3 regions of the Paenibacillus polygoni genome follow, and region 1 is predicted to be linked to each of the others. Evidence: predicted binding sites of a transcription regulator. Region 1 holds the regulator's gene; each other region holds the start of a gene.
The links. Region 1 encodes CtsR, which represses protease genes until heat stress. Its sites were predicted from a motif close to ATGGTCAATAAAGGTCAAACA; they were not measured.

Region 2: clpP (ATP-dependent Clp endopeptidase proteolytic subunit ClpP) is a predicted target of CtsR. The motif match lies at 2,421-2,441, and genes of this name have one in related genera.
Region 3: clpP (ATP-dependent Clp endopeptidase proteolytic subunit ClpP) is a predicted target of CtsR. The motif match lies at 2,671-2,691, and genes of this name have one in related genera.

Annotation. Positions count from the first base shown of each region.
Region 1 covers NZ_CP127162.1:4,419,622-4,426,959, reverse strand. The annotation lists gene QPK24_RS21340 (GNAT family N-acetyltransferase) at 1-786, shown strand, start outside; gene QPK24_RS21335 (CtsR family transcriptional regulator) at 1,175-1,636, shown strand; gene QPK24_RS21330 (protein-arginine kinase activator protein McsA) at 1,688-2,209, shown strand; gene QPK24_RS21325 (protein arginine kinase) at 2,239-3,303, shown strand; gene clpC (ATP-dependent protease ATP-binding subunit ClpC) at 3,517-5,961, shown strand; gene radA (DNA repair protein RadA) at 6,166-7,338, shown strand, end outside.
Region 2 covers NZ_CP127162.1:169,689-177,026, forward strand. The annotation lists gene whiA (DNA-binding protein WhiA) at 1-280, shown strand, start outside; gene QPK24_RS00825 (HPr family phosphocarrier protein) at 398-667, shown strand; gene QPK24_RS00830 (SIMPL domain-containing protein) at 860-1,630, shown strand; gene clpP (ATP-dependent Clp endopeptidase proteolytic subunit ClpP) at 1,717-2,313, opposite strand; tRNA gene QPK24_RS00840 (tRNA-Arg) at 2,510-2,584, opposite strand; gene QPK24_RS00845 (sugar-binding transcriptional regulator) at 2,885-3,907, shown strand; gene gap (type I glyceraldehyde-3-phosphate dehydrogenase) at 4,014-5,018, shown strand; gene QPK24_RS00855 (phosphoglycerate kinase) at 5,264-6,445, shown strand; gene tpiA (triose-phosphate isomerase) at 6,481-7,236, shown strand; gene gpmI (2,3-bisphosphoglycerate-independent phosphoglycerate mutase) at 7,238-7,338, shown strand, end outside.
Region 3 covers NZ_CP127162.1:4,031,453-4,038,790, forward strand. The annotation lists gene ispG (flavodoxin-dependent (E)-4-hydroxy-3-methylbut-2-enyl-diphosphate synthase) at 1-533, opposite strand, end outside; gene clpX (ATP-dependent protease ATP-binding subunit ClpX) at 657-1,916, opposite strand; gene clpP (ATP-dependent Clp endopeptidase proteolytic subunit ClpP) at 1,929-2,519, opposite strand; gene tig (trigger factor) at 2,956-4,284, opposite strand; gene QPK24_RS19305 (hypothetical protein) at 4,418-5,356, opposite strand; tRNA gene QPK24_RS19310 (tRNA-Arg) at 5,593-5,666, shown strand; gene QPK24_RS19315 (hypothetical protein) at 6,070-6,324, opposite strand; tRNA gene QPK24_RS19320 (tRNA-Arg) at 6,501-6,574, opposite strand; gene QPK24_RS19325 (magnetosome magnetite crystal formation protein family) at 6,719-7,012, shown strand; gene mgtE (magnesium transporter) at 7,165-7,338, opposite strand, start outside.

The DNA of each region.
Region 1 (7,338 bases):
AAAAACTATCTTATTTCCTCAAAACAGTTTCCTCCTAAACTAGAGTACCCAGGTAAGGTAGTAAGGGATGTTGAGGACATCTCTACGCTGAATAAATTGTATCAGTCTTTTGCAAGCAGCTATCATGGCACGCTTGTTCGAGATGAAGAATGGTGGAAGTATTCCGTCTTAGATAACACGAAACATAGTGCTGTCTATTATTCTCATGGTGGAGAACCCCAAGGCTATGTGTTATATGAACTAAAAGATAAAATGCTTGTATGTAATGAATTTGTTTACTTGAATGAAGAAGCACGGGGTGCACTTTGGACTTTTTTCTCGAATCACGATTCGCGTATCGAACAAGTGAAATTAACGATGGTTCCAGCGGATGATATTTTACCGTATATGCTTCCTGATCCGCGGATAACCCAAGAAACGATTCCATACTTCATGGGACGAATTGTGGATGTAGAGTCTTTTCTGCAACAGTTTACGTTTGAAGCGGGTAATAGATCAGAATTAACGATTCAGATTGACGATCATGCAGCTCCATGGAATGCTGGACTCTGGAATATATCCATTGATGACCAAGGACAAGCGAAGATTATAAAGGTAATGGGCGAAAAAGAAGAGACTCAACCAGATTTAATAGCAGATATTCAGGTTTGGACTGCTCTTTTTCTGGGATTTAAGCGTCCCGCGCAATTGTTTCATATACAGAAACTAAAAGGGAAACCGCAAAAAGCAAAAGAATTTGAACACCTTATTCCCCAAGCACAAACCTTATTAATGGATTTCTTCTAATAAATAGGAAAACTGCTCTTCTGCCTTCTGTCAGGAGAGTTTTTTTATTAGAACGAATAATTTAAGGAAATAAGTGAAAAATGAGAAGGGGATCTTACTTGAGATTTCTGTACAGTATGTTATAATGGATATAAAGTCAAAGAAAGTCAAAGTCAACTAAGATCAGATTTGATTGTTGGTTATACAATATTATTATGTAGTAAGTTAATTTAAGCTCAATTTATACGGCGCCATAGAAAATTCAAGTGGTTGTATATAAAAGAGAGCATTCATTTAAGCCAAAGAGGTTCGCAGGCTAAGCAAGATGGGTAATTTATTGGAGCCCTCCTTAATGAATTTGAATGAATGCATAGATTAGCTTACCGGTTTTATACAGTGGGGGATGAGGATGCGTAATATTTCTGATATTATCGAACAATATCTGAAAAATATTTTGCAGGATAGCTCTGATGGAATGATTGAAATTCAGAGAAATGATCTAGCAGATAAATTCTCCTGTGTGCCATCCCAGATTAATTATGTAATTAGTACTCGTTTTACTCTTGAAAAAGGTTACCTTGTAGAGAGTAAGCGTGGTGGTGGTGGATATATACGGATACAGCGAGTAGAACTCCCTGCACACTCTGTGCTCGGAGGACATTTCCATCAGCATATTGGTGATGAAATTAATCAGGCTTCTGCCGAAGGTCTTATCTACCAGTTGGAAGAAGCTAAATTTCTTAACAGCCGAGAGGCTGCTTTAATCAAAGCTGCGATGTCTAGAGAAGTATTATTTATAAAGCTTCCCTATCGTGATCAAATCCGTGCTCGGATGTTAAAGGCAATGTTAATTTCGCTCCTTGGTAAGTAGTATGAGTGTCACAGTTTTCTCCGTTGGGAACGAATAAAGGAGGTATGCGGTATGCTTTGTCAAGAATGTAATGAACGTCCGGCTACTCTTCATTTTACGAAGATTGTGAATGGGGAGAAAACGGAATTCCATATTTGTGAAAGCTGCGCACGAGAAAAAGGAGATCATCTAACCGGTATCTCTAATGGGTTCTCAATCCATGGACTCCTTTCAGGCCTTATGGATTTTGAATCTGGGAAATACAAATCAGCTGGTGCACCTGCTTCTGAAACTCTTCAGTGTAAGGAATGCGGGATGACGATACAGCAGTTTAGTAAGCTTAATCGATTTGGCTGCAGCTCATGCTATAAGTACTTTTCTAATCGTTTAGATCCCCTCTTAAAGCGTGTACATGGTAATACAACTCATGTTGGGAAAGTTCCTGTTCGAGCTGGAGGAAAGATTCATTTAAGACGTAGAGTCGATGAACTCAAAAAAGAACTTCAAGAACAAATCAATCTACAGGAATTCGAGTCTGCAGCGGAATTACGTGACCAGATTCGTGAACTGGAAAGAGAAATAGCGGAAGAGTAAAGTTTGGTAAAGAGCAGGAGGTATGCACTATGTCAGATATCCGGTTTACCGATAAACCACTTAGTGATTGGATGCGTAGTAGCGCAGCTGATTCAGAAATTGTCATTAGCAGCCGGGTAAGAGTGGCACGGAACGTGCAGAGTTTTCCATTTCCTATGCTGGCAACCGACCAGCAATCGAGAGCGGTACTCGATAAGGTAACGGAAATCCTTCAATTTGATGATATTCATCAGTTTGGCAATTTCCATGTTCTAAATCTAGATGAAATATCTGAACTTGACCAAGAAATACTAGTCGAAAAACATCTCATTAGTCCGAACTTGGCAAATGAATCAAGAAATGGTGCGGTTATTCTTAGTGAAGATGAATCCATTAGTATTATGGTGAACGAAGAGGATCATTTGCGCATTCAATGTTTATACCCTGGTTTTCAGGTTCAAGAAGCGTGGAAACGTGCTTCAGCCATAGATGATGTTTTTGAAGCCCATATCGATTATTCTTTTGATGATCGCAGAGGATATTTAACCAGTTGTCCAACCAATGTAGGAACTGGGGTTCGGGCTTCTGTAATGATGCATTTACCGGCTCTTGTGATGACGAAACAGATAGGCAGGGTACTCACTGCTGTATCTCAAGTAGGTCTTGCTGTAAGAGGAATTTACGGTGAAGGCAGTGAAGCGACAGGAAATCTGTTTCAAATATCGAATCAAATTACATTAGGACAAACTGAAGCCGAAATTATCGATAATTTGTATAGTGTTGTTTTACAGATTATAGGTCACGAGCGTAACGCTAGAGAAAGACTCATGACCGATTCTAAACTTCGTATTGCGGATCGAGTGATGAGATCATATGGTATTTTATCTCATGCTTATTTGATGGATTCGAAAGAAGCAGCTCAGCGCATATCTGATGTTCGGCTCGGCATTGATTTAGATCTCATTAGAGAAAAAACAATAGTTGAAATGAATGAACTCAATGTCTTGATCCAGCCAGGTTTCCTTCAGAAGAAATTCGGGAGAACGCTTGAGTCAGGAGAAAGAGATATGTACCGGGCACAGTTAATAAGGGAATCTTTCCAAAGAGAAAATTAGTAGGAGTGGGTTTTATAGCTTATTGTAAGCTCATTATGAACTCATTAGGAACATGCTCTTATTATGAAGTAATAACCCACACCTTAACATTCTTGTCTCACAAGAACGAGAGTTATGGGATTTACCGACATTGTGTCGGCTGGGCAATCATTAGAATAGCCTAGATATATAGATAAAGGAATTATTTTTTAAACTTATGGAGGTGCAAGGAATATGATGTTTGGAAGATTTACGGAACGAGCTCAAAAAGTTCTCGCTTTAGCTCAGGAAGAAGCAGTTCGTTTAGGTCATAATAACATCGGTACCGAACATATTTTGCTCGGCCTGATTCGTGAAGGTGAAGGTATTGCTGCAAAAGCTCTCATCGGCCTTGGCCTTGGTCTTGAAAAAATACAGGATGAGGTAGAAACACTCATTGGCCGTGGCCAAGAGCAACCTACCAATATTGCATATACGCCGCGTGCGAAAAAAGTAATTGAGCTTTCCATGGATGAGGCTCGTAAGCTGGGCCATACTTATGTGGGAACCGAACATATTTTGCTTGGCTTAATTCGTGAAGGCGAAGGTGTAGCAGCACGTGTGCTGAACAACCTCGGTATTAGCCTTAATAAGGCACGTCAACAAGTCTTGCAACTGCTTGGCAGCAGTGAAGCAGTATCCAGTCATAACGGTACACAAGCCAATGTAAGCACTCCTACACTGGATAGTCTGGCAAGAGATCTTACAGCCACTGCGAGAGAGAGCAATCTTGATCCGGTCATCGGCCGCAGTAAAGAGATTGAGCGTGTTATTCAAGTGCTTAGTCGACGTACCAAAAACAACCCGGTTCTGATTGGTGAACCCGGAGTTGGTAAAACAGCGATTGCAGAAGGCCTTGCTCAGAAGATTATTGCGAATGAAATACCTGAAACACTGCGTGATAAACGGGTAATGACCCTAGATATGGGTTCTGTAGTTGCTGGAACGAAGTATCGCGGTGAGTTTGAGGATCGACTTAAAAAAATTATGGATGAGATTCGCCAAGCAGGAAATATCATTCTCTTCATTGATGAACTGCACACTCTGATTGGTGCAGGCGGAGCAGAAGGAGCAATCGATGCTTCTAACATTTTAAAACCTGCCCTTGCCCGCGGAGAGCTACAATGTATTGGTGCGACTACGCTTGATGAGTACCGTAAATATATTGAAAAAGACGCTGCTCTTGAACGTCGTTTCCAGCCAATTACTGTGGATCAGCCATCGGTTGAAGAAGCCATTCAAATCTTGCATGGACTGAGAGATCGTTATGAAGCTCATCACCGTGTAAAAATTACAGATGAGGCAATTGAACAAGCAGTAAAACTGTCTGACCGTTATATTACAGACCGATTCCTGCCAGATAAAGCGATTGACCTTATTGATGAAGCGGGTTCTAAAGTAAGACTGAATTCTTATACTGTACCGCCTAATCTTAAACAACTGGAAAACCGTCTTGATGATATCCGCAAAGAGAAAGACTCTGCGGTGCAAAGTCAAGAATTTGAGAAAGCAGCAGCGCTGCGTGATACAGAACAGAAAATTCGCGAAGAACTGGATATAACTAAAAATCAGTGGAAAGAAAAACAAGGTCGTACGGATTCAGAAGTAACTCCAGAAGATATCGCTCAAGTGGTAGCAAGCTGGACAGGAATCCCGGTTAGCAAACTGAAACAAGAAGAAACAGATCGTTTGTTAAATATGGAGTCTATTCTTCATGAACGTGTAATCGGCCAAGACGAAGCAGTTGTAGCTGTCAGTCGTGCAATTCGCCGGGCACGTGCAGGCCTAAAAGATCCAAAACGTCCTATGGGTTCTTTTATCTTCCTAGGACCTACAGGGGTAGGTAAAACAGAACTTGCTCGTGCGCTTGCCGAAGCGATGTTTGGAGATGAAAATGCGGTAATCCGGATTGATATGTCCGAATACATGGAGAAACACTCTACTTCTCGACTAGTAGGAGCGCCTCCAGGATATGTAGGATATGAAGAAGGCGGTCAGCTGACTGAAAAAGTTCGTCGTAAACCGTATTCTGTCGTTCTTTTAGATGAGATTGAAAAAGCTCACCCGGAAGTATTCAATATCTTGCTTCAAGTTCTTGAAGATGGACGTTTGACTGACTCAAAAGGCCGTGTTGTAGATTTCCGTAATACCCTCATTATCTTGACTTCTAATGTGGGTGCAGATGCAATTAAACGTAATTCTACGCTAGGATTTACTGCAGTCGCAGATGCGGGGGCGGAGTATTCGAACATGAAAGGTAAAGTGATGGAAGAACTCAAGAAGAGCTTCCGTCCTGAATTCCTAAACCGGATTGACGAAGTTATTGTTTTCCATTCACTTGAAGAGAAGCATATTGGAGAGATTGTTTCTCTGATGTCTGAAGAACTTCGTAAACGTCTGCGTGAATATGATGTTGATTTCGAACTTACTGACAAGGCAAAAGCTTTCTTAGCGAAAGAAGGATTCGATCCAGCCTACGGTGCAAGACCGCTTCGCCGTGCGATTCAAAAGCACATTGAAGACCGTCTATCTGAGGAACTTCTTACGGGTTCAATTACAAAAGGAGATTTCCTTCTTATTGATGAGAAGGATGGTGCACTCGCTGTTACAAAAAAGAGCAATGTGCCCACTAATTCTTAATAATTGATAGGAATGCCCCCTAATTTTTAGGGGGCGTTTTTTTATTTTTAATGGTAAAGAAGGATTCCCTTTGATGTAAAGTTTGTGATTAAGCTTTACGTTAAAATGCATTCAATGTTAAACTTTTAATAAATCCTTTATTGGTAAATTCGGTATGTGAAATTTATACTTGAAGTTAAGTAAAGTTAAATGAGGAGAAGTGAAGTGGCTAAAGTAAAAACAAAGTTTTACTGTACAGAATGCGGTTATGAATCGCCGAAATGGTACGGTAAATGTCCAGGTTGCCAGTCATGGAATTCCATGGTGGAGGAAACCGAAAGTATTGTGAAGACACAGGGGAGGAATTCTTCCCTTTTTGATAGTAAAGAAAAACCGCTTCCTATCATAAATATAGAAAGTGACCAAGAACCGCGTATTCTAACTGGCATTCAGGAACTGAATCGAGTACTTGGCGGAGGAGTAGTACCAGGTTCGTTGATTCTTGTTGGTGGGGATCCGGGTATTGGTAAATCAACGCTCTTGCTCCAGACATCTCATGCCATGACAGCTTCAGGGCTGCGCGTATTGTATATTTCGGGTGAGGAATCGGTTAGACAAACCAAACTGAGAGCCGACCGGCTTGAAGCATTGTCTCCTGATTTATATGTTCTTAGTGAAACGAATATGGAACGGATCGAAGAGGCAGTAAGTCAGGTTGATCCTCATTTTCTGGTGATTGACTCAATTCAGACTGTTTTTTTACCGGAAATAACAAGTGCTCCCGGAAGTGTGGCACAGGTACGAGAATGTACATCACGGTTTATGCGGATTGCGAAAGGGTTAGGCATTGCAACGGTTCTGGTAGGGCATGTTACTAAAGAGGGTTCGATTGCAGGTCCTCGAATGCTGGAACATATGGTGGATTGTGTGCTTTATTTTGAAGGAGAACGTCATCATACGTATCGTTTGCTTCGTGCGGTAAAGAATCGTTTTGGTTCGACGAATGAAATTGGGATTTTCGAGATGGGAGAATCGGGCTTAAGAGAAGTGGCTAATCCATCAGAAATGTTCTTATCTGAGCGACCGCTAGGAGTGGCAGGTTCCACCGTTGTAGCGAGTATGGAAGGAACGCGTCCCATGCTTGTCGAACTTCAGGCACTGATCTCGGCTACGCAATTTCCATCACCTAGGCGAATGGCTACCGGCGTTGATTACAACCGTATGGCACTGATCATCGCCGTCCTTGAGAAGCGCCAAGGAATGTTTCTCCAGAATCAAGATGCTTATCTCAATGTAGCTGGTGGAGTGAAACTGGATGAACCTGCAACCGATTTGGCTATGGCTGTAAGTATTGCTTCCAGTTTTCGCGATTTGCCAACCAAACCCTATGATGTCATA
Region 2 (7,338 bases), 690 kb from region 1:
AATTGTTAACTGTGAGACAGCAAATTTGAACAAAACAATTGGTGCAGCTGTGCGTCAAATTGAAAACATAAAACTCCTTGATAAGGAAATAGGGCTCGAAACTCTTCCTGATAAACTGCGTGAAGTAGCAGAAGTAAGACTTGCGAATCCAGATATTAATTTGAAGGAAGTCGGGGAATTACTAAAAGGAACCGTCAGCAAATCAGGCGTGAACCATAGACTTCGTAAAATCGATGAAATGGCAGAGAAAATTAGAGTAGAAAAAGGACAACTTATATAGTGTGAGATTTATCATAAAGAAGTCTTTTTTCTTCTAGTTTCATTCATGCTATAATGGTATAATGTTAATTAATTATGTAGTAATGATGAGAGATTTTTATAGAGGGGGTAAGTTTTTATGACAAAACACCCGGTAGTAGTCCGTTTGAAGACGGGTCTTCATGCCAGACCAGCTGCTCTATTCGTTCAAGAAGCGAATAAGTATTCATCCGAAATTTTTGTGGAAAAAGACGACAAAAAAGTGAATGCTAAAAGTATCATGGGAATTATGAGCCTTGCAATCAGCACAGGAACTGAAATTCACATTAGTGCTGAAGGCGCAGACGCTGAACAGGCAGTAAATGCATTGATCAGTCTTGTAAGCAAGGAAGAGTTGGAAAACCAATAAATTTCACGTTTTCATATGTTTATACCGGAAAGCCCCATTTGGGGCTTTTTTGCGTTGCAATTCAATTTTAGTGTTACAAATAATACATAAATTAAATAGCAGAAATGGAACTTTATACAAAATATTCTCGTCTAACAGTGTGTAGTGTCTGAATTAGTTAGAAGATGTTTGAGTAGAGAGGGAGGATCGTATATGAAAAACAAAATGGTATGGTTAAAGCCCGCAGCAGCTACATTTATCGCAGGTACTTTATTCATCAGCGGGGGCGGAGGGGCCATCTCCTTTGCGGGAAAAGCACAAGCGCAGGAAGCCGCGGCGGTTCAGAATGTGGTCTCCGTCGTAGGAAAAGGTGAAATTTCGGTAAAGCCGGACATCGCCTATCTTTATATTGGTATCCATACCGAAGGAAAGACAGCTGTTGAAGCTCAAAACGCAAATGCTAAAAAGATGCAAAGTTTAACCAACTTACTTAAAAAGACGTGGAAGCTGGAAAGCAAAGACATACAAACGAATCAGTTTTATGTACAGCCTGATTACACATACAGTGAAAAAGAAGGACGGAAATTAAAAGGATATACAGCCTCACATTCACTAAAAATCAGCTATCGCAATCTTGATAAGATTGGAGAACTACTGGATTCAGCTGTTAAAGTGGGTGTGAATCAGATCGACAATATTCAGTTTTCAATTGAGAATAGGGATGCTTTCGAAACGGCAGTAATTGAAAAAGCGATGTCTAATGCGAACTTGAAAGCAGGAGCCATCGCTAAAGTTGCCGGACGCAGTTTGGGAGTTGTCCTAAGTGTGAGCCAAGGGAATGTAGCGGAACCCGTTCGTTTCTATGAGCAGATGTATGATATGAAAGTGGAAACAGCAAACAGTACTGCTGGTAATTCATCGTCGGTTGAAACAGGAGAAATTAAATTGACTACAGAACTTACGGTGCATTATCAACTTAATTAATGTTTATTTTGAAGAAGGCAGTTTCACATGCATGAGAAAAGCCGCAATCTCCAAGAGGAGACTGCGGCTTTTCTCTAATTTCTATATTAGATTCCTTGCGGTGGAGTTGAAGTAATGACTTTATCAACAAGTCCATAAGCTTGTGCTTCTTCTGCAGTCATGAAGTTATCGCGATCTGTATCTTTCTCAATACGTTCAATCGGTTGACCTGTACGCTCAGCCAAAATTTTATTGAGTTTGTCACGCATTTTGAGAATGCGGCGAGCACGAATTTCAATATCTGTTGCTTGACCTTGTGCACCGCCCAAAGGTTGGTGGATCATAATCTCGCTGTTTGGAAGCGCAAAACGTTTGCCTTTTGCACCTGCATTGAGCAAGAATGCACCCATAGAAGCTGCCATACCCATGCAAATTGTCGATACATCTGGTTTGATGAATTGCATCGTGTCATATATCGCCATACCCGCAGTAATGGAACCGCCCGGGCTGTTAATGTATAGATGAATGTCTTTCTCCGGATCTTCCGCAGTGAGGAATAACATTTGAGCGATGATAGAGTTGGCTACTACATCGTTGACGTCGCTTCCCAGAAAAATAATCCGATCTTTCAGCAGTCTGGAATAAATGTCATAAGCGCGTTCACCGCGATTGGTTTGTTCTACGACCATAGGAATGTAACTCACGTGAAAAACCTCCTTAGGAATTTAGGTTTAGAGTTTATATTTAGACGTTTAACAGCATCTACATCTACTGTTTCCGTATTAACCACATCATAAACAAATCAAAACAAAAAGTCAAAGAAAGTCAAACTATTTTGATAAAAAAAGAAACCTATACGGTTTCATCGGTTAAAAGTATAACAAGCTGTTAGTAATTATATGGCGCGCCCGCGAGGAATCGAACCTCGATCTCAGGCTCCGGAGGCCTACGTCATATCCGTTGGACCACGGGCGCACAAGTATGACAGCAAAATTTATTATATCTGATCGCTACCAAAAATGCAAGAAAGTTTAGTGGAGATGTTTGATGTTCTATAAGAATGTGCAGACTACATTAATAGTGCGTTCTAAGCAACATTTTATTTGTATGTAAGTAAAGTGCATAAATAAGTGCCTACTTGCGAAATATACTTTTGACCACTTGCATACCAGGGTAGATTTAGGTAAAATAAACGTGGGACTTAAAAAGTTAACCCCGGGACAATTTTAGTCCATACTAGAGGCCGGAATGAAGGAGTTTGCGGAAGTGGAAAGTATGCGAACGATTTTAGAAGTGCAGAAGCAACTTCTACCTGATCTCATGGACGTAATGAAGAAGAGATATACCATTCTGCGCCAAATCATGATTTCGGATGTAATCGGACGAAGAACGCTTGCCCACTCTCTGGATATGACGGAGCGTGTACTCAGATCGGAGACAGACTTGCTTAAATCACAAGGACTGATTGAGATCGAGAGTATGGGCATGAGAATAAGCGAGTCCGGCGAGCAGCTGCTTGCAATGTTAGAACCTATGGCTAATGAATTATTTGGACTGTCGGAGATGGAAGAGTTAATTGAGAAAACGTATGGACTCCAAAAGGTTATCGTTGTTCCCGGTGATTCGGAAAACTCGGAATATGCCAAACGTTCACTTGGTCGTGCAGGAGCTAGAGCCCTGCTGAGTGTCATGAATGATGGAGATGTTGTTGCAGTTACAGGCGGATCGACTACAGCTTCGGTCGCTGAACACTTAACTCCTTCGTCTGCGATGCGCGGTGTATGGTTTGTACCCGCAAGAGGCGGACTTGGTGAAAGTGTAGAATTCCAAGCGAATACGATCGCGTCGACCATGGCTAAGAAGCTTGGAGCTGAGTACAGGTTGCTTCATGTGCCTGATCTGCTAAGTAACCATGCTTACGAATCACTAGTTCAAGACTCTAACATTCAAGAAATTCTGGGTATGATTCGAAAAGCTCGTATCGTAATTCATGGAATCGGCGGAGCAATGGAGATGGCTAAAAGACGTAAGCTTGCACCTCAGACGATCGAAGAGATTAGAGATGAAGGTGCTGTCGCTGAATCCTTTGGTTATTACTTCAATAATAAAGGAAAAGTAGTTCATACTATGCTCACGCTTGGTATGCGTCTTGAGGATATTACTCGGACGGATGTCGTCATTGCCATTGCAGGCGGTAAATACAAGGCAGAATCTATAAAAGCCGTGCTTCGTTTTGGCCAAGAAGATATACTTGTCATTGATGAGGCGGCAGCTACAGAGATTGTCAAAGATTTATAATGATGTAAGGGCAAATTTGAAACTTGTTGTCTTGATAAATCTATACATTCGTATAGTTTTGTCTTGAATATATAAAAATTTAGCAAAACTTGGGAGGAACTTACTCATGGTAAAAGTAGGTATTAACGGTTTTGGACGTATTGGACGTAACGTATTCCGCGCAGCACTTAACAACAGCGATGTGGAAATCGTAGCAATCAACGATTTGACAGACGTAAGCACTTTGGCTCACTTGCTTAAATACGACACAACTCATGGTCGTCTGGATGCAACTGTTGAACATAAAGAGGGCGCTCTTATCGTAAACGGCAAAGAAGTAAAAGTATTTGCTGAGCGTAACCCTGAAAACTTGCCTTGGGGACAACACGGCGTTGAAATCGTTGTTGAATCCACTGGTATCTTCACAGCAAAAGAAAAAGCAGAAGCTCACCTTAAAGGCGGAGCTAAAAAAGTTATCATCTCTGCACCAGCTACAAACGAAGATATTACAATCGTTATGGGTGTTAACGAAGAGCAATATGACCCAGCTAACCACACTGTAATTTCTAACGCTTCTTGTACTACAAACTGCTTGGCGCCTTTCGCTAAAGTTCTTGACGAGTCCTTCGGAATCGTTAAAGGTATGATGACAACTGTTCACTCTTACACTAACGACCAACAAGTACTTGACCTGCCGCACAAAGACCTTCGTCGTGCTCGTGCAGCTGCTGAGAACATCATTCCTTCTACAACTGGTGCAGCAAAAGCAGTTAGCCTTGTATTGCCACAACTGAAAGGTAAACTGAACGGTATGGCTATGCGCGTTCCTACTAAGAACGTATCCGTTACTGACCTTGTAGTTGAACTGAACAAAAACGTAACTGTTGATGAAGTAAACGCAGCTTTGAAAGAAGCAGCTAACGGCCCGCTTAAAGGAATCATGAACTTCTCCGAAGAGCCGCTTGTATCTAGCGACTACAACAGCGATCCAGCTTCTTCCACTATCGACAGCCTGTCCACTATGGTAGTTGGCGATAACATGGTTAAAGTTGTATCTTGGTACGACAACGAGTGGGGTTACTCCAACCGTGTTGTTGACCTTGCTGCTTTCATCGCTAAAAAAGGTCTGTAAGAATAACACAAAGGCTTTAACAGCCTGATGTGACCAGGTTAAGAGGAGAACATTTATGTCTCTCCTCTTCATCATGGTTTTTATCTTTAATGCCAGAGAACCGGAGAAACCGGTCTATATAAATAGAGAGATATAAAGGCACTATATTGCTGTTTGAATGAATGGACTATTGGGTTTCGCCTAATGGTTACTACACATAAGATATCAGCTGTCTTTTTTAGATAGCACTTAGGAGGAACGTGGAGATGAACAAAAAAAGTGTACGTGATGTAGAAGTAACAGGAAAACGTGTGTTTGTTCGTGTCGATTTTAATGTACCGCTCGAAGATGGAAAGATTACTGACGATACTCGGATCCGTGAAACACTACCAACTATTAAATACTTGGTAGAAAAAGGTGCGAAAGTAATTCTTGCAAGTCACATGGGTCGTCCTAAAGGTGAATTTGTTGATTCCCTTCGCTTGACACCTGCGGCTAACCGTCTATCTGAGCTGCTTGGCAAACCGGTTGCTAAAGCAGACGAAGCTATTGGAGATGCAGTAAAAGCAGAGATCGAAAAAATGAACAACGGCGATGTTCTTGTACTTGAAAACGTCCGTTTCTACCCTGGAGAAGAGAAAAATGATCCAGAACTAGCAAAACAATTTGCTGATCTGGCTGACCTTTTCGTAAATGATGCATTTGGTGCTGCTCACCGTGCTCATGCATCGACAGAAGGTATTGCTCATCATCTTCCAGCCGTTTCGGGTCTTTTGATGGAGAAAGAACTTGATGTTCTCGGTAAAGCTCTAACTACGCCAGAACGTCCTTTCACTGCAATCATTGGTGGATCGAAAGTGAAAGACAAAATCGATGTTATTGATAACCTGCTTAATATTGCAGACAACGTACTCATCGGTGGAGGTCTTACTTATACGTTCTTCAAAGCACAAGGCTACGAAATCGGTAAGTCTTTGCTGGATGATTCCAAACTAGACGTAGCTCTTGGATTTATCGAAAAAGCGAAGAAACTGGGTAAAAACTTCCTTCTTCCTGAAGATATCGTAATCACGAAGGAATTTAGCGCGGATGCAGAAACGAGAGTAGTTAATATCGATGAAATTCCAGCAGATTGGGAAGGTATTGATATTGGACCGAAAACTCGTGCGAAATATGCAGAAGTTATTAAAAATTCCAAACTGGTTGTATGGAACGGACCAATGGGTGTTTTTGAAATCGAGCCATTCTCTCACGGTACTCGTGAAGTAGCAGAAGCTTGTGCATCAACAGAAGGATACACAATCATTGGTGGAGGAGATTCTGCAGCAGCAGCTGAGAAATTCCATCTTGCTGAGAAAATGAACCACATCTCAACTGGTGGCGGTGCTTCCCTCGAATTTATGGAAGGTAAAGAGCTTCCTGGTGTTGTGGCATTGAACGATAAATAAAAAATAATTTTGGATAAAAAGGAGGAGCGTACGATATGAGTAGAACTCCGATCATCGCAGGTAACTGGAAGATGTTCAAAACCGTACCTGAATCCACTTCGTTTATTGAAGCGGTAAAAGGGCAAGCTGAAGTAGAAGGGGTAGAAAGTGTAATTTGTGCTCCATTCACTAATCTTCCAGCTTTGGTTGAAGCAGTAAAAGGAACAAACATTAAAATTGGTGCTCAAAACCTTCATTTCGAAGATAATGGTGCATTCACTGGTGAAATCAGCGGCGTTATGCTGAAAGATCTGGGTGTAGATTACGTTGTAATTGGACACTCTGAGCGTCGTCAGTATTTTAACGAAACGGATAAAACAGTAAACAAAAAAGTTCATGCTGCATTCCGTCATGGTCTTACTCCAATTGTATGTGTGGGTGAGAAACTGGAAGAGCGTGAAGCGGACCAAACGAAAGACGTTTGTAAAGTGCAAACAGAAGCTGCATTTGCTGGACTAGCTGCTGATCAAGCAGCAAAAGTTGTAGTAGCTTATGAGCCGATCTGGGCAATTGGAACAGGTAAATCTTCCACATCCCAAGATGCAAACGAAGTTATTTCATACATTCGCGGCGTGATTAAAGATCTATACAATGAAGAGGTTGCAAACGCAGTTCGTATTCAATACGGCGGCAGTGTGAAACCTGAGAACGTTGCCGAGTATCTCGGTCAAAGCGATATCGACGGAGCACTTGTTGGCGGAGCAAGCCTTCAACCAGAATCCTACATCGCGCTCGTTCAGGGGGCGAAGTAAGATGACTGCACCAAAACCAGTAGCACTGATCATTATGGACGGTTTCGGACTTCGAAACACCGATGTAGGTAACGCGGTAGCTCAAGCCAAAAAACCAAACTA
Region 3 (7,338 bases), 390 kb from region 1:
GATGCTTTCAGGGATACGATAATATCGTGAAAATCAAGCTCTTCAAGAATACCAATGTGATAAAGTGCGCTTTCTACCATCGCATCTGCTGTTGGATATCCGTACTTTTCAAGCAAATGATTCTCTAGAGAACCCGCATTAACACCAATACGAATCGGGATGCCTTTTGCTTTGCAAGCTTCTACCACTGCTTCTACCTTCTCACGGCGACCGATGTTTCCTGGATTAATACGAACTTTATCAATCCCGTTCTCTATCGCCTTCAAAGCCAGCTTGTAGTTAAAGTGAATATCCGCTACCAGTGGAATATGAATCCGTTTCTTAATTTCTTTGATTGCATCTGCTGCTTCGTCATTATTTACCGTTACACGAACGATCTGACAACCTGCTTCTTCCAGACGCAAGATCTCAGCTACGGTTGCTTCTACATCGGCGGTTTTTGTCGTACACATACTTTGTATAATAACTTCGTTGCTTCCACCGATGGTAATATTTCCAACTTTTACGGGACGTGTATCCTGTCTCAGAAACATGATGGCTTTCTCTCCCCATAACGTCAAATCTCCACTAGTAAGAGGACTGGAATATCCAGTAAGCCCCTGTACCAGTGGAGTATGACTAAATTATTTAAACTAGATAAGTGGGATCAGCCAAGATCACGCACTTTCTTCCTGTTTTTTATCTTTTTCGTCTCCACTACGTAATTCAGGTGCTATTTTTTCTTCAACAACCTGTTGTGTAATTACGCATTTGGTTACATCTTCACGAGATGGCACTTCATACATTACATCAAGCAATAAGCCTTCGATAATGGCACGAAGTCCACGAGCTCCTGTATTCCGTTTGATCGCTTCACGGGCAATAGCCTCAAGTGCGCCTGGTTCAAACTCAAGGGATACATTATCGAGTTCGAGCATTTTCGTGTACTGTTTAACCAGTGCGTTCTTCGGCTCAGACAGGATGCGAACTAGTGTGTCTTCATCAAGCGGCTCCAGAGTAGAGATGACCGGCAAACGTCCTACAAATTCCGGAATCAAACCGAACTTGAGCAAATCTTCTGGAAGAACCATGCCAAGATATTCGCCTGGTTTCAGATCCTTTTGCTCTGTTGCAGAGTTAAATCCGATCACTTTTTTACCGATACGGCGTTTAATCATTTGCTCCAGTCCATCAAAGGCACCGCCGCAAACGAACAAAATATTCGTTGTATCGATCTGGATAAACTCTTGGTGTGGATGCTTGCGTCCACCTTGCGGCGGTACAGAAGCAACGGTTCCCTCCAAAATTTTGAGGAGAGCTTGCTGCACACCTTCACCAGAAACGTCACGTGTAATCGATGGGTTCTCTGATTTACGTGCCACTTTATCAATTTCATCAATATAAATGATGCCGCGTTCTGCTTTTTCTACATCATAATCTGCAGCTTGGATCAACTTGAGAAGGATATTCTCAACGTCTTCACCCACATAACCTGCTTCCGTCAAAGACGTAGCATCTGCAATAGCAAACGGTACATTCAGGATTTTAGCCATTGTTTGAGCAAGTAGAGTCTTACCAGAACCTGTTGGTCCTAGAAGCAAAATATTACTTTTCGACATTTCCACGTCGTCCACTTTGCTCTGCGTATTAATCCGTTTGTAGTGATTATATACCGCTACAGACAATGATTTCTTCGCTTGATCTTGACCAATGACATATTGATCAAGAATATCCCGAATCTCTTTTGGTTTCGGAATATCCTTCAGATCGATCTCTTCATCATGACCGAGCTCTTCTTCCACGATCTCCGCGCAAAGCTCGATACACTCATCACATATATACACCCCTGGTCCCGCTACCAACTTGCGGACTTGTTCCTGGGATTTACCGCAGAAAGAACATTTTAATTGCCCTTTCTCATCGTTAAATTTAAACATATAACCACCCCTTTAAGAATTAATCGGTTTGGTGAGTACTTGGTCAATGATACGGTACTCTAAAGCTTCTTCCGCACTCATGAAATAGTCACGGTCCGTATCACGCTCGATTTTATCAAGGGGTTGACCTGTACGCTCCACGTAAATCTGATTCAGTTTCTGACGAGTCTTAATGATCCAGTCAGCATGAATCTGAATATCGGATGCCTGACCTTGGACTCCGCCCAGCGGTTGATGTATCATAACTTCGCTGTTTTCAAGTGCATATCGCTTACCAGGAGCACCCGCTGTTAATAGCAGCGAACCCATGCTGGCAGCCATACCTACGCAGATCGTGGATACGTCTGGCTTGATAAACTGCATCGTATCATATATACCCATCCCCGCTGTAACAGAACCACCAGGTGAATTGATATATAAACTGATATCTTTTTCTGGATCTTCTGCAGCCAGGAAAAGAAGCTGGGCGATTACCAGATTCGCCACATCATCATCTATTGCACCGCTGAGAAAGATAATCCGATCTTTCAGCAGTCTAGAGTAAATATCGTATGAACGTTCTCCGCGATTCGTTTGTTCAACAACCATAGGTACGAGACTCATGTGTAAACCTCTTTTCCATAATAGAATCTTTACCGCACAAGTCAGGGAAAATATAAGAATCTGTAAATATCATTACAGTACATCTTATTTTAACATGTTCCCTGTTTCATGTCATATAGATCCGCTTTCTCACATGAACCAATAATAAGAAAGCTTGATCATATTTAACCATTTTTTTTATGTATGTGCAAATGCGCCTTCCGGCATATAGAGTAAAGACCTATATCTTAAGTATATGGAAGGATATAAAAATTATCACGCATATTAATTAATATCCATCTAATAATAAAAATTGCTATAAAATGGATATTACTTAGAAAAAATAAGGCACGTAAAAAACATTACGTGCCTTATCTGATATACATGATACGCATTCCGTATAAATCCATACCCATGTTTGGTCCTGGATTTATACTACATGCTCATATGTGAGTGATTATTCAGCCGCTTCTTCTTTAGCTTCTTCAGCAGGAGCATCTACCTCTTTGCTGTTTGCCAATAGGAAGTCGATTGTTTTGCGAAGCAATACTTCTTCTTTCAAGCTGTCAAGAGAACCATTGCTTTCAAGAATTTGACGAATCTCTTCAACAGAGCGTTTGAAAGAAGCAGCCATGTTGTTCAGCTCTTCGTTTACATCTTCTTCTGTTACTTCAAGATTCTCTTGTTTACCGATTGCTTCAAGAACCAGGTTGTTACGAACGCGTTTTTCAGCATCGTTTTTCATTTGGTTTTGAAGATCTGCTTCTGTTTGACCAGAGAAGCTCATGAACATTTCAAGGTTCATACCTTGTTGACGAAGACGGTTGTCAAAGTCACGCATCATGTTGCGAACTTCGCTGTTGATCATTCCTTGTGGAATTTCAACTTCAGCATTTTCAGCCGCTTTTTCAACTACGATATTTTCTTGAGTAGCTTTTGCTTCTTCTTCTTTACGGGAAGCAAGTTGTTTTTTCAGATCTTCTTTGTACTCATCAAGTGTGTCGAATTCACTAACGTCTTTAGCGAACTCATCATCAAGAGCAGGAAGTTCTTTACGTTTGATTTCGTGTACTTTCACTTTGAATACCGCTTTTTTACCAGCTAGTTCAGCTGCATGGTACTCTTCAGGGAATGTCACTTCAACGTCTTTGCTGTCGCCTGTTCCAAGACCAATGACTTGATCTTCGAAACCAGGAATGAATGTGTTAGAGCCAAGTTCAAGAGATTGACGCTCAGCAGATCCGCCTTCGAAAAGTTCACCGTCAACAGAACCTTCGTAGTCGATAACAACAACATCGCCAGATGCTGCTTGTCCTTCTTCAACGACTACCAGTTCAGCATGACGCTGTTGCAGACGCTCTAGTTCAGCAGTCAATTCTTCTTCAGAAACTTCAGTGCTTACTTTAGGAACTTCAAGACCTTTGTATTCGCCAAGTTCAACTTCAGGTTTAACTACAACTTTTGCTTTAAACTTGAATGTTTGACCTTTAGCAAATTGATCAACATCTACTTCTGGTTGTTCTACAGGGAAGATTTCTGTTTGATCAACAGCTTCCGTGTATACTTCTGGAAGAAGGATGTCAATAGCGTCCTGGTACAAGCTCTCTACACCAAAACGTGCTTCGAAGATTGAACGAGGTACTTTACCTTTACGGAATCCAGGTACATTTATTTTTTTAACGACTTTATTAAAAGCCTTGTCGAGAGCAGCAGCTACACGATCTGCTTCTACTTCAACTTCAAGAACCCCAAGGTTCTTCTCTATTTTTTCCCAAGTTGCTTTCATTTATGCTTTCCCCTCCAAATTTCACGTGTTAACCATTGTCAAGCGCGTACAAAATAACCATTTTAGTATAAACAACATTAAATGCAATTTCAAGGGTAAACCCTTGTAAACACAGCAGGAAAAGTTTTATAACCTATTTTGTGCCCAGTCCGCCTGAAACAAATTGCTTAATTGAGCGATACGCCTGCTCAAATCGGAACCTAACCTCGCTCGTGATCCCATACAAAGTGCGAATCTCTTCTTCATTGTGCGAACCTCCCAAACTCTCAGCCACCGCTGCATGAAGTGCAGCAGCCCACATATCGAGCATGGATTCATCGCCCTCCAGCATAGAGCGGTAATCACTTGTTCCAAAAACGGCCATGATATATTGCGACCAAAGTTCCTGAGCGAAATAATAAAGCGTCGGCTCATGAACTTCTGTCTGATCGGCGACACGTTCTAGAATCCGAAGAACAGCATGCGGGAAATCTTCTGGCGTCAAAGGTACTGTCTCTATTTCTACTTCGACCTTCTCTGTTCCTCTTTGCAGAGTAACATGAAAGTCAGCCCCTCTTTTCCGCAGGGTTTGAAGCACCCTGAACTGGAGTAATGGATGTAATCTGCTATGTTCAATCCATTCCTTAAGGGAATCATCAACGCTCGGCACATCTACGTATGCTAACTGGTCAAGTGCAAGCATCGTTTGTTCACTCAGCGGCTCATCCTTCAGAATGCGCAGTAATTTATTCGCATAATCTCCGTCTTCAGCCATCTTATTCTTCGCATTTTGGCGTGCTAAATCCTCTTCACTTTCAATGTCATCCTCTTCTTCAGAAACCGGATTATTGTCATCAGCACTTATATATTGAGGAAAGGCTGCCCTGAGCCACTCAAGCAGCGCTGCCCATTCTTCATAGTTTCTCTGATCTTGTCCTTGGCACTGAAGCAGAAATTCAAGCAAATTCATCGCTTCCGCATAGCGTTCATTTTCCAGCATAACGGTGAGCTGAATTTGATAAAAGTCTAGTGTCTTAGGAAACAATACAATATTTTTATCTGTGGTTTGTGAACTTGTATCTTTAATTAAGATGACCTCCTCTCTACCCGGAAGCGTAAAGCGACTCGTTGATTATATAGAAACCCGTAGACTATGTATAGCACTAATATACTAGAATAACCGAAAGTGACATAGAAAAAACACAGAGCTCTCTATTTTATAAAATAATTAGGATATATTAAAAATTCTATATTCTTTTTATTTTATTTTTACGATAACTATTGATTTTATAATTTATATATGTTATATTCTATTTCGCGCTTGAATTTGTCCCAGTAGCTCAGCTGGATAGAGCAACGGCCTTCTAAGCCGTCGGTCGGGGGTTCGAATCCCTCCTGGGACGTAAAATATGAAAGGCATCCTTTATTGGATGCCTTTTTTTTTATGTCCTGGGGATGAGAACCCCTACAAGGGGGGCGTCGCAGCTTTTTCTTCGGGAGCTTTACTTCGCAGTCAGCCTGTAAGGCTGTATCCCTCCTGGGACGTAAAATATGAAAGGCATCCTTTATTGGATGCCTTTTTTTTATGTCCTGGGGATGAGAACCCCTACAAGGGGGGCGTCGCAGCTTCTCTTCGGGAGCTTTACTTCGCAATCAGCCTGTAAGGCTGTATCCCTCCTGGGACTTTGTAAAATAAAAAAGACTGCAGGCAAAATAGTTTAAGCTACTTTGTCTACAGTCTGAAGAGAGACATTCAACGGATGTCTCTCTTTTTTGTATACGTAAGCTCCCATGTATGACACAGCCCTACTGAACTGATCTCTTCTTCAAGCCAATAATTAAACGATCCAATAACATACCGATTAGCAACCAGAAAACAACGGCAACGATGTAAACAACAAAAGAAGAAAGATGCACATGATTCATGTTAGGTACAAATTCAATGAACCAAGCAACAGGACTAACACCCATAAGCAATATATTGTACTCATCTAGTCCAAAATAGTTTAACAATACCACTAATAAAACTACGAAGGGCAACCACACAGCAAATTTTTTCATAGCATACCTCTCCCTGACCTATGTCTGTCTGTAATTTCCACACAACATCGTCTAATACCCAATTCAATTTCATATCTCCCCAGCGGGTAATACAATCCTCTGATCAGATGAGCAATCGATTTTATAAAAGAGCAACAAAACAAAAAATACATCCTTTCGGATGCCTTTTCTTTGTACGTCCCAGGAGGGATTCGAACCCCCGACCGACGGCTTAGAAGGCCGTTGCTCTATCCAGCTGAGCTACTGGGACAAGTTATGTAGTTAATTTTCACGTGCGAGATTTATTATACCGTAAAATCATTATTTGTCAAAGTATTTTTTTAAGTATCATCCTGGGCATGCCAGGGTAATATGATGTAAATATAACAAAACAACAAAGGAGCGTTCGTAGCTTATGCGACAACTATTGTCATCTCTGAGTTATTTCAGTATTTTCTTCGCCCCATTTTTGCTTCCACTCATTGTATGGATTATAGCACAAGATAATTATGTTAGAGGACATGCCAAAAAAGCATTATTCTCACATGTGTTTCCTTTTCTTGCGCTGATTCCGCTGTTAATCTTCATGTTTAACGCGAACCATACCACGTCTATTATCGGCTATGCGATCCTTTTCTTCATTATTTATGTTGCTGTTTTTATCTATAATGTCTTTCAAGGTATTAAGGTGCTCCGCGATGATGCTTAATCCCTTGTTGTAATTTAGAAAGCAGTTGATTCCCTGTAAGTTGTCTCTTATTGTTATTTCTATCTAACAATAGAGTACAGCTTTGGAACAACTGCTTTTTTTATTTAACCTAGTTTAATCCGTACCATTCATCATGCTTTCGTCTGCTTCCATCAGGTTAAATAAGAAATAAATATAGTAGCGGTACCAAAATAAACAGATAACGAGAACAAGTCATTCAGTGTAGTGATCAGCGGTCCTGAAGCTACAGCAGGGTCTATTTTCAACTTGTACAAAATGATAGGAATGACGGTTCCCGCCATCGTACCAATAATAATCGTTAGGAG